DNA from 2 places in the Bradyrhizobium sp. SZCCHNR1043 genome. Region 1 is predicted to be linked to the other one. Evidence: riboswitches for the same ligand, from Rfam matches in the RefSeq annotation. Region 1 holds a riboswitch; the other holds the start of a gene.
What was found. A riboswitch is a leader RNA that binds a small molecule or an ion and turns the genes downstream of it on or off. The one in region 1 is predicted to bind S-adenosylmethionine.
Positions count from the first base shown of each region.

Region 2: linked by a shared signal. The riboswitch ahead of QX039_RS31655 (homoserine O-acetyltransferase) and the one ahead of QX039_RS31265 (O-succinylhomoserine sulfhydrylase) in region 1 are both predicted to bind S-adenosylmethionine.

Region 1 is NZ_JAUEYN010000023.1:3,208-8,817, reverse strand. Features, by position in the region: gene QX039_RS31280 (SRPBCC family protein) at 1-71, shown strand, start outside; gene QX039_RS31275 (MATE family efflux transporter) at 88-1,566, opposite strand; gene QX039_RS31270 (2'-deoxycytidine 5'-triphosphate deaminase) at 1,687-2,793, opposite strand; SAM riboswitch at 2,906-2,985, shown strand; gene QX039_RS31265 (O-succinylhomoserine sulfhydrylase) at 3,062-4,270, shown strand; gene QX039_RS31260 (SGNH/GDSL hydrolase family protein) at 4,372-5,535, opposite strand; gene QX039_RS31255 (SGNH/GDSL hydrolase family protein) at 5,549-5,610, opposite strand, start outside.
Region 2 is NZ_JAUEYN010000024.1:6,694-12,303, reverse strand. Features, by position in the region: gene QX039_RS31665 (GIY-YIG nuclease family protein) at 1-41, opposite strand, end outside; gene metW (methionine biosynthesis protein MetW) at 147-812, opposite strand; gene QX039_RS31655 (homoserine O-acetyltransferase) at 816-2,030, opposite strand; SAM riboswitch at 2,122-2,201, opposite strand; gene QX039_RS31650 (chorismate mutase) at 2,400-3,233, shown strand; gene hisC (histidinol-phosphate transaminase) at 3,271-4,368, shown strand; gene QX039_RS31640 (prephenate/arogenate dehydrogenase family protein) at 4,365-5,300, shown strand; gene QX039_RS31635 (DUF2125 domain-containing protein) at 5,306-5,610, opposite strand, start outside.

The DNA of each region.
Region 1 (5,610 bases):
CCTATATCGAGCAGCAGATGGCGCTCGGCACGCGCGCGATGCAGGACGCCCTAGGCGGGCTGCGCGCCTAGACGAGCCGAGCAGCCGTCAGCCGACATGCGGAGATGGCGGGATCTGCGCCCCCGAGCCGAGCTCGGCCGCCAGCACGGCCGGGCGCAGCTCCAGCGCTGCGGCCGGCTTCGGGCCCCAGCGGGTGAGCATGACGGTGGCGAGCGTCAGCACTCCGAGCAGGACCATCGAGGACGCCGCCAGCATGAAGAAGTCGCCCTCGGTCGCGGCATGGCTCAGCAGATAGCTGCCGCCTGCGGCGATGAAGACGAGCCGCACCGTCTGTGCCAGCACCGGACCGATCACCCTGGCTGCGCCCTGCGAGGAGAAGTACATCGAGATCGCCAGGCCGATGAAGGCATACATTGGCGCTGCGACCTGAAGATAGTGCCGACCCGCGCTGCGCGCGCTCTCGTCCTGGGTGAAGATGTCGACCCACAATTGCGGAACGATCGCGATCAGCGTCGACAGCGCACCCACCGACGCGAAAGAGACCAGCCCCGCCGTCCAGGCGATCCGGCGGGCGCGCACGATTCTTTCCGCACCGATCGCCATGCCGACCATCGGCACCGAGGCCATGCCGACGGAGAACGCGACAGTGGTCACCATGAATTCGAGCCGTGCGCCGATGCCGTAGCCGGCCAGCACGGCGGTGCCGAACGATGCCAGCATGTGCGTGAAGATCGCGATCGACAGCACTGATTGCAGCGGCGAGAAGCAGGCGATGGCGCCGACCTTGAGGATGTCGGCGAACATCGCACGGCTGATCTTGAGGCCCCGCAGCTTCGGCCGGACGCGCGCGCGGCCGGAGAACAGATACCAGCCCATCACCGAGATGCTGACGCAGAACGCCAGCAGCGCGCCGGCGGCGACGCCGCGCATGCCGAGCCCGAGGCCCAGACTCAGCGTGCCGCCGAGCACGATCTGCAGCACGGCCGAGCTAAGGATCATGAACGACGGCAGCTTCATGTTGCCGGTGCCGCGCAGGATGCCGGCCATCGAGTTCATCAGCCAGGGCAGGATGGCGCCGCCGAAGAAGATCTGCAGATAGGCCGTGGCATGGCTCAGCACCGCGCCGCGGCCGCCGAGCACCTCCAGCAAGGCAGGTCCGAACACCAGCATGCCGATCATGAAGGTCGCGCCGAACAATAGCGCGATCAGCAGCGCGTGCGTGGCGAGGGTCGAGGCCCGTTCGGTGTCGCCGGCGCCGAGCGCCCGCGCGATCGCCGAGGCCACGCCGCCGCCCATGGCGCCGCCGGACATCGTCATGGTCAGGATCACCAGCGGGAACACCAGTGCCATCGCCGCCAACGCCTCGATACCGAGCCGGCCGATATAGGAGGTCTCGGCGATGACGACGCAGGTGCCTGCCGTGTTCGCGATGATGTTGGGCCAGGCCAGCGACAGCAGGGTGCGCAGAATGGGGCCGTCGACGAGCGCATTCCGAACCGGCTTCGCGATGGGCGGCAACGTACGCCCCTCGCCGACCGGACTGTCGGCCAAGCCGATCTCGGACATGCTCGCTCCCCGTTTGGCCGCGCCATCTGGCGGGACCTTTGTCGTTCCTCCTAGCACACCGCCGGGCCGCGCCCCGTGCAGCGGGCGCATTGGGGGTGCGCGGTCAGCGCGCAGCCGGGCCTAGAGGCGGAAGTGCTTGGAGAGCTTCAGGCCCTGGGCCTGGTAGTTGGAGCCGATGCGGCTGCCATACATCGCGTTCGGCCGGGCCAGCATCTTCTCATAGACGAGGCGGCCGACGATCTGACCGTGCTCGAGGATGAACGGCACCTCGCGCGAGCGCACCTCGAGCACCGCGCGCGAGCCCTGCCCGCCGGCGCCGGCATAGCCGAAGCCGGGATCGAAGAAGCCGGCATAGTGGACACGGAATTCGCCCACGAGCGGATCGAACGGCACCATCTCGGCGGCGTAGTCCGGCGGCACCTGCACGGCCTCCTTCGAAGCCAGGATGTAGAACTCGCCGGGATCGAGAATGAGGCTGCCGTCGGGGCGCGCCTTGATCGGCTCCCAGAACTCCTCCACGGCATAGCCAGCGCGGCGGTCGACGTCGACGACGCCGGTATGGCGCTTGGCGCGATAGCCCACATAGCCGTTGGCATTGCTGCCGGACAGGTCGACGGAAAGAGCGACGCCGCCGACGAGATCCGCATCATCGCGATCCACCAGCCGCTCGGCCTGATGCAGCGCGATCAGTTCGTCCTCCGACAGAACCGCGTCGCGGTAGCGGAAGCGGACCTGGGACAGGCGCGAGCCTTCGCGCAGCAAAACGGGAAACGTCTTCGGGCTGATCTCGGCGTAGAGCGGACCGTGATAGCCGGCTCCGATCATGTCGAACCGTCGCGTGCCGTCGGCGATCACGCGGGTGAACACGTCGAGCCGCCCGGTCGAGCTCTTCGGATTGGCGGCCGCGACGATGTCCTTCGGCAGCGCGAGACTCTCCAAGAGCGGCACGATGTAGACGCAGTTGGTCTCCAGCACTGCGCCGTCGGCGAGCGCGAATTCGTGCAGCTTCAACTCGTCGATACGCTCGGCGACCGTCGCGCCCGGCCCGGGCAGAAAGCTTGCCCGCACGCGATAGGCGATGTCGCCGAGCCGCAGGTCCAGGCTCGCCGGCTGGATCTGGCTTTCGACAAAATCGTATGCGGGGATGATCAGGCCAGCCTCCGCCATCGCCACGATCATGCGATCGGGGAGGATGCCGTGGGCGTCGGGGCTGAGCGAAAACGGCAAGACCTGATCCTTTGCAGGCGCCGGAACGGCGGCTTATCGAGCCTATATAGGGTCTTTTTACCGGTTATCCGATGGCTGGCTTGACGGAAAGGCCGGTTGCGACTATGAGCACGACTTATCCCGTGGTGATTTGAGCCGGCCGGCTTGCAGCCACGTTAAATAAGTCGCTAAACAGGCCGGGGACGATTGTGATCCCGGCCGTGAGGAGTTTTCCCAGGCCGGTTTTTTTGTGCCCATCGCTGGAGGCGGTGGTCACGATGGAGGTCACATGTCGAAGTCCCCCGCGAAGGCCCCGGCGTCGTTCGCCCGCTATCGTCCTGAAACCCGTCTGGTGCATTCCGGCACCTTGCGTTCCGAATTCGGCGAGACCGCCGAGGCGCTCTATCTGACGCAAGGCTTCGTCTACGCCACCGCCGAGGAGTGCGAGGCGCGCTTCAAGGGCGAGGATCCCGGCTTCATCTATTCGCGCTTCTCCAACCCGACCACGGCAATGTTCGAGCGCCGCATGATCGAGCTCGAGGGCGCCGAGGCCTGCCGCTCGGCCGCAACCGGCATGGCCGCAGTCACCACGGCAATCCTCGCTCCCCTCCGTGCCGGCGATCACGTCGTCGCCGCCAAGGCGCTGTTCGGCTCGTGCCGCTACGTCGTCGAAGATCTCTTGCCGCGCTACGGCATCGAATCGACCCTGGTCGATGGGCTCGACCTCGACCAATGGCAGAAGGCGGTCAGGCCGAACACCAAGTCGTTCTTCCTGGAGAGCCCGACCAATCCGACGCTCGACGTGATGGACATTCCCGCGATCGCCGAGATCGCGCACGCCCGTGGCGCGCGACTGATCGTCGACAACGTGTTCGCGACCCCGATCTGGCAGAGCCCGCTCGCGCTCGGCGCCGACGTCGTGGTGTATTCCGCGACCAAGCACATCGATGGCCAGGGCCGCTGCCTCGGCGGCGTGATCCTGTCGTCGGAGGCGTTCATCGCCGAGCACATCCACAATTTCATGCGCCAGACCGGTCCGTCGATCTCGCCGTTCAACGCCTGGGTCCTGCTCAAGGGCCTGGAGACCTTGGCGGTGCGCGTGCGCGCGCAGACCGAGACGGCGGCGAAGGTGGCCGACTTTCTCGCGGCGCATCCGAAGATCTCGCGGCTGATCTATCCCGGTCGCGAGGACCATCCGCAGGCGGCGACCGTGCGCAAGCAGATGCGCGCCGGCTCGACGCTGGTCGGCTTCGAGGTGAAGGGCGGCAAGGCCGGCGCCTTCCGCACGCTCAACGGCTTGAAGCTCGCGCGCATCTCCAACAATCTCGGCGACGCCAAGACGCTGGTCACGCATCCGGCGACGACGACGCACCAGCGGCTGACGCCGGAGGCGCGCGCCGAGCTCGGCATCAGCGAGGGCTTCATCCGCTTCTCCGCCGGGCTCGAGCATGCCGACGATCTGATCGAGGATCTGGATGCGGCCCTGAGGGCCGCGTAGCGAATGGCCGCATAGAGAATGGCGAATAGGGCGTACCGATTGCATCCTATTCGCTACTCGCTACTCGCTACTCGCTACTCGCTATTCCCTACTCGCCACTCTCACATCGGCCGATAGGTCAGCACGTTGGCCGGCGTGTTGATGCCGAGCTTGACCTGGCCGACCGAGCGGATGATGTCGTCGCCGAGCAGCTGGGCGAAGCAGGCGTAGCCCCAATCGCTCATGTGCAGACCGTCCGAGATCACGAACTCGTTGATCGGGATCGCCTGCCGCTCGTGCCAGTCGCGCATCACCTCGAAGCGGGGGAAGATGCCGGCGTGATGCAGCTCGGCGATACGCCCGAGCAGCTTGTTCATGCGGCTGGCGTTCTCCGAGCGCTCGTTGACGCGCGGCGAATATTGCAGGTCGACCAGCACGACATCGGAGGCCGCCGCCTGGATCTTGGCGACGCCGTCATCGACCAGCTTGGCGGTCTCGGCGGGATCGAGATCGCGCAGCACGGCATTGGTGCCGACCTGCCAGATCACGAGATCCGGATGCCGGTCGATCACCGACGTCTCCAGCCGCTTCATCATCTCCGGCGCATCCTCGCCGCCGACGCCGGCATTGATGACGCTGATGTCGACCATCGGATATTGCCGGCGCAGCTGCGCGGCGAGCCGATTCGGATAGGTGTAGTCCGGCGCGCTCGCGCCATAGCCCTGCGTCGACGACGAGCCGAAGGCGACGATGACGACCGGCAGGCCGGAGGCGAGCTTGTTGGCGACGTGCGGCAGCGAAATGAAATTCTTCTTGGCGACGCCCTTCGGCGTCAGGCACGGCACGCGGTTGAAGATGTCGGTGGCCGACTTCGCGACCTGCTTGACCTTGTCGATCGCCCGCTCGGTGATGCTGCGCGACGGCGGCGCCGCCACGACGGCCTGCCCGGCTGCAGCCGGCGGCTGTGCATCGGTCATGGCCGGCGCGGTCGTCGCCGCAGGCGGCGAGGTTGTGGTCGCCGGGCGCGCCACGGCGATCGGCCCGGGCACCTGATCGCTCGCCTGCGCCACCGTGACGTGACCGATGCTCGGTCGCAGCCCGCTGATCAGCGGAGCCTTTGGATCGGAGCTCTCCGCATCGGAAAGCGCGGCGGGCGCAGCCGGCGCTGCGCTCTGCGCCCGTAGCTTCTGCGGGCTCAGCGCGAGGGCGATGGCAATGGCAATGACCGCAACGGCCGAAAGCTTCTCCCATGTCCCGGAGACGCGGTGACACTCATTCGACGTCATGAACGACATAACCCTAGTTCTGCTGCGCCGGCCCGATATGCGCCGCGTCGATGATGAACTTCGACAGCGCCCGGC
Region 2 (5,610 bases), on a different contig from region 1:
TTGGGACGATTAGTCATGAAGTACACGTAGCCGCCCGCCATCTCGCCATACTGCAAGACGTCATGGCCGGGACAAGCCCGGCCATGACGGCGGAGAGAGCGGGCCGCAAACTTGAACGAGGCGCCCAGCGAATGTCGCCCCTGCCCCTACCGCCCCTTCTCCGCCCTGCTCAGAAGAAACACCCCCTGCTCGCCGAACATGTTCCAGAACCACCAGGGCATGGCGACGCGCAAGGGACGGCCGTAACTATCAAGTGCGACGGCGCGCTCCATCTTGACGCCGATCTCGTCGCAGAGCTGGACGAAGTCCTTGATGGTGCAGAAATGGATGTTCGGCGTGTCGTACCAGGTGAAAGGCAGATTGTCGGTGCGCGGCATGTGGCCGCCGACCAGCAGCTGCAGCCGCAGCCGCCAGAAGCCGAAATTCGGGAAGGTGACGATGGCACGGCGGCCGATGCGCAGGAGATTTTCCAGCACCGTCTTGGGCCGCCGCGTCGCTTGCAGGGTCTGCGACAGGACCACGTAGTCGAACGCATCGTCGGGATAATCGACGAGATCGGTGTCAGCATCGCCCTGCACCACCGCGAGGCCCTTGGCGACACAATGGTTGACGCCCTCGCGCGACAGCTCGATGCCGCGGCCGTCGATGCCGCGGCTCTCGAGCAGCTGCAGCAGGTCACCGTCGCCGCAGCCGATGTCGAGCACCTTGGAGCCGCTCTCGACCATGCCGGCGATCAGGAGATGATCGGGCCGATAGGCCAGCACCTCGCCGCCGGAGAATCCGTTCAGCGGCAGCACACCCTGCATGCTCATGTCTCAGCCTCCCGTCGCGACCTTGAGGCCGCGCGCCTTGCCGGCGGAATCGAGAAAAGCGCTGGCGATCTCGAAGAACTCGGGGACGTCGAGCAGGAACGCGTCGTGCCCCCTGTCGGTCTCGATCTCGGCAAACGACACGCGCGCGCTGGACGCGTTGAGCGCATGCACCAGCGCCCGCGACTCCGAAGTCGGAAACAGCCAGTCGCTGGTGAAGGACACCACGCAAAAGCGCGTCTTGATGCCGCGGAACGCCGCCGCCAGCACGCCATCGTGGTCGCCGGCGATGTCGAAATAGTCCATCGCCCGCGTCAGATAGAGATAGGAGTTGGCGTCGAAGCGCTCGACGAAGGACGAGCCCTGATAGCGCAGATAGCTCTCGACCTGGAAGTCGGCGTCGAACGAGAACGTCGGCAACTCGCGGTCTTGCATGCGGCGGCCGAACTTGCGATGCAGGGCGGCATCCGACAGATAAGTGATATGCGCGGCCATCCGTGCCACCGCGAGGCCGCGATGCGGATGAGTGCCCTTGTCGCCGTAGCGGCCGTGGTCCCAGTCGGGATCGGCCATGACGGCCTGGCGGCCGAGCTCGTGGAAGGCGATGTTCTGTGCCGAGTGCCGCGTGGCGCAGGCGATCGCGAGCGTGGCGAACACGCGCTGCGGATAGGCCACCGTCCATTGCAGCGCCTGCATGCCGCCCATCGAGCCGCCGACCACGGCGAACAGCGTGTCGATGCCGAGATGGTCGATCAGCATCGCCTGCGCCCGCACCATGTCGGGGATGGTGATGATCGGGAAATCGAGCCCCCAGACCTTGCCGGTCGCAGGGTTCAGCGAGGCCGGGCCGGTCGAGCCCATGCAGCCGCCAATCACGTTCGAGCAGATGATGAAATAGCGGCTGGGATCGAGCGGACGGCCGGGGCCGACCAGCGTCTCCCACCAGCCCGGCTTGCCGGTGACCGGATGACGGTTGGCGACGTGCTGGTCGCCGGTCAGCGCGTGGCAGACCAGGACCGCGTTCGACTTGTCGGCGTTGAGCTCGCCATAGGTCTGGTAGGCGATCTGGAACGGCGACAGGTCGACGCCGCAATCGAGCCTGAGCGGCTTGTCGGCACCGAACTGCGCGACCAGCGAGCTCGGATGATCGACCTCGTGCGAGCGCTCTTCGGGCGCAATCGTGCGCAGCGCGGAGGTGGGTTTCGGCGTCAGGCCTGTCATGTCTCTCACCCCGGCCATCCGGCAAGGGCTCCCGAACCACGTGACACATCAGGCCATGAAAAACCCGGCCTGAACTGGGGTTCGGCCGGGATCGATAACGTCCCCGGCCTGTTTAGCGAGTTTTTTAACGTGGCTGCAAGCCGGCCGGCTCAAATGACCACGGAACAGGCAGAAACTAGTCCCGCGGGCGCTCCTCGTCAAGGCAAGCTCGGGTTGACCGCCGATCGGGCGCCCCATGGCTGCAGGTCAGCCAAGCCTAGGCAGCACGAGGTAAACTTGCTGTTGCGCACGTCCCCCGCATCGGAGAGAACGGCATCCGTTCCAGTCCGCCGCGCGTTGACCCGCGGCCTGCGAAGAGTGACCCTGCCCATGTCGACCCCGCCGCCAGCCCCTCCCTCGCTCGCCGATTTGCGCAAGGAGATCGACGCGATCGACGAGCAGGTCCATCAGCTCCTGATGAACAGGGCCGACATCATCGACCGGCTGATCAAGGTCAAGAAGACCCAGGAGGTCGGCTCGGCGTTCCGCCCGGCGCGAGAGGCCGACATGATGCGGCGCCTGGTGCAGCGCCATCGCGGCATCCTGCCGCTCGACACCGTCGAGGGCATCTGGCGCGTGATCGTCTCGACGTTCACTTACGTGCAGGCGCCGTTCTCGGTTCACGCCGACGTGTCGGTCGGCGAATCCGCGATGCGCGATTCCGCCAGGTTCCATTTCGGCTTCGTGGTGCCTTATGTCGCCCATTTCAGCGCCCAGGCCGCCGTCGAAGCCGTGGCGCGCTCGAAGGGCGATCTCGCGCTGGTGTCGACGACCTCGGGGCATACGCCGTGGTGGATCACGCTGGAGCCCGCGGGCGCGCCGAAGATCATCGCGCGGATGCCGTTCATCGAGCGGGCCGACCATCCGGCGGCGCTGCCGGTGTTCGCGATCTCGCGCGTCGCGGACGACGCGCTGGTGCTGGAGGTCGAGACCTGGAGCATCCGCGTCTCCGGCTGGAATGCGCAGGTGTCCCGCGCGCTGTCGCCGCTCGCCGACGTCATCGCGGTGCCCGATACCGCCTTTGACGGCGCGGCGCTGTTGGTGTCGATCGAGTCGCCGTCGAACCTCGACAAGATCAAGGCTGCCCTGATCGCGGCGGGCGCCTCGGTGCGCTCGACGGCCCTCGTCGGCGGCCATGCGAAACGCTATACGGTTCCCAGCTGAGACGCCCCGCGCCAGTGATGATTTTCCGGAGTTGACGATGAACCGCCCCGTGCCGAATCCCGGCATCCTCGACATTGCGCCCTACACGCCGGGCAAGAGCCCGAAGCCCGAGCCGGGCCGCAAGGTGTTCAAGCTGTCGGCGAACGAGACTCCGTTCGGTCCTTCACCCAAGGCGATCGAGGCCTTCAAGAGCGCGGCCACACATCTGGAGGATTATCCGGAAGGCACCTCGCGGGTGCTGCGCGAGGCGATCGGCCGCACCTATGGCCTCGATCCCGGCCGCATCGTCTGCGGCGCCGGCTCCGACGAGATCCTGAATCTGCTGGCACACACCTTTCTCGGGCAAGGCGACGAGGCGATCTCGACCGCGCACGGCTTCCTGGTCTATCCGATCGCGACCATGGGCTGCGGCGCCAGGAACGTGGTTGCCGCCGAGACCGAGTATCGCACCGACGTCGACGCGATCCTGGCCGCGGTGACGCCGCGCACCAAGCTCGTGTGGCTCGCCAATCCGAACAACCCGACCGGCACCTACATCCCGTTCGACGAGGTCAAGCGGCTGCGCGCCGGCCTTCCCTCGCATGTCGTGCTGGTGCTCGACGCCGCCTATGCCGACTACGTCTCGCGCAACGATTATGAGTTCGGGATCGAGCTGGTCGCCACGACCGAGAACACCGTCGTCACCCACACCTTTTCCAAGATCCACGGCCTCGCAGCGCTCCGCGTCGGCTGGATGCTCGGCCCGGCGCACATCGTCGATGCCATCAACCGCATCCGCGGGCCGTTCAACGTCTCCTCGCCCGCGATGCTCGCTGCGGTCGCCGCGATCGAGGACACCGCGCATCAGCAGATGTCGAAGGCACACACCGAGACCTGGCGCAACTGGCTCACTGAGGAGATCGGCAGGCTCGGGCTGAAGGTGACGCCGAGCGTCACCAACTTCATCCTGATCCACTTCCCGACCGAGAAGGGCCGCACCGCGGTCGAGGCCGACGAATTCCTGACACGGCGCGGCCTCGTGCTGCGCGCGCTCGCCAACTACAAGTTGCCGAATGCGCTGCGCATGACGATCGGCACCGAGGAGGCCAATCGTCTGGTCGTCGAGGCTCTCAGCGAATTCATGAGGACGAAGTGAGCGTCGCGGGACGGTTCGAACGCATCGCGCTGATCGGCTTCGGCCTGATCGGCGGCTCGATCGCGCGCGCGGCGCGGCTGCAAGGCATGGCCGGCGAAATCGTCACCACGGCGCGTTCGGACAAGACCCGCGCCCGCGTGACCGAGCTCGGCATCGTCGACCGCGTCGTTGCGAGCAATGCCGAGGCGGTCAAGGATGCCGACCTCGTCATCCTCTGCATTCCCGTCGGCGCGTGCGGTCCCGTGGCCGAAGAGATCGCGCCGCATCTGAAGCCCGGCGCCATCGTCTCCGACGTCGGCTCCGTGAAGGGCGCCATCGTTCGCGACATGGCGCCGCACCTGCCGGCGCATGTTCATTTCGTACCGGCGCATCCGGTCGCCGGCACCGAGAATTCGGGACCGGACTCCGGCTTCGCCGAGCTGTTCATCAACCGCTGGTGCATCCTGACGCCGCCCGACGGTGTAGATGCCAACGCGATCGATCGTCTGCGCGCGTTCTGGGCCGCGCTTGGCGCCAAGGTCGAGATCATGACGCCGGATCATCATGACCGCGTGCTCGCGATCACCAGCCACCTGCCGCATCTGATCGCCTACACCATCGTCGGCACCGCCGACGAGCTGGCGCAGGTGACCGAGTCCGAGGTGATCAAGTTCTCCGCCGGCGGCTTTCGCGATTTCACCCGCATCGCCGCCTCCGACCCGACGATGTGGCGCGACATCTTCCTGAGCAACAAGGATGCCGTGCTCGACATGCTCGGCACCTTCACCGAGGACCTCTCCAAGCTGACGCGGGCGATCCGCCGCGGCGACGGCGATGCGCTGTTCGATCACTTCACCCGCACCCGTGCGATCCGCCGCGGCATCGTCGATATCGGCCAGGATTCGGCGGCGCCGGACTTCGGCCGGCCGCTGCCGCAGTTGAAGAAGCCCTGAAGGCTTCAGAACAGCGGTGGGACGCGGGCGACCTTGAACGGACCGAGCACCACGACCCCGTCGGCGAAGCGCAACGGGAAGGTCCGCGCCTTGCGCCCTTCGAGGGTGGCCTCCTTGCCGAGCGCATTGATGCCGAGCGCGACGCCGACGTTGGCGTTCTGCTTAACGACCTTGCCGAGGCCGGGAATCGCGCGGTCGAGCGCACCGAGCAGGTTGTTGACGTCTTGCGACTTCACACCCGGCGCTACGCGATCGAGCGTCCCCTGCGGCACGCCGTTTTCGAGCATCTTGTCGAGACCGAGCGCCGGAA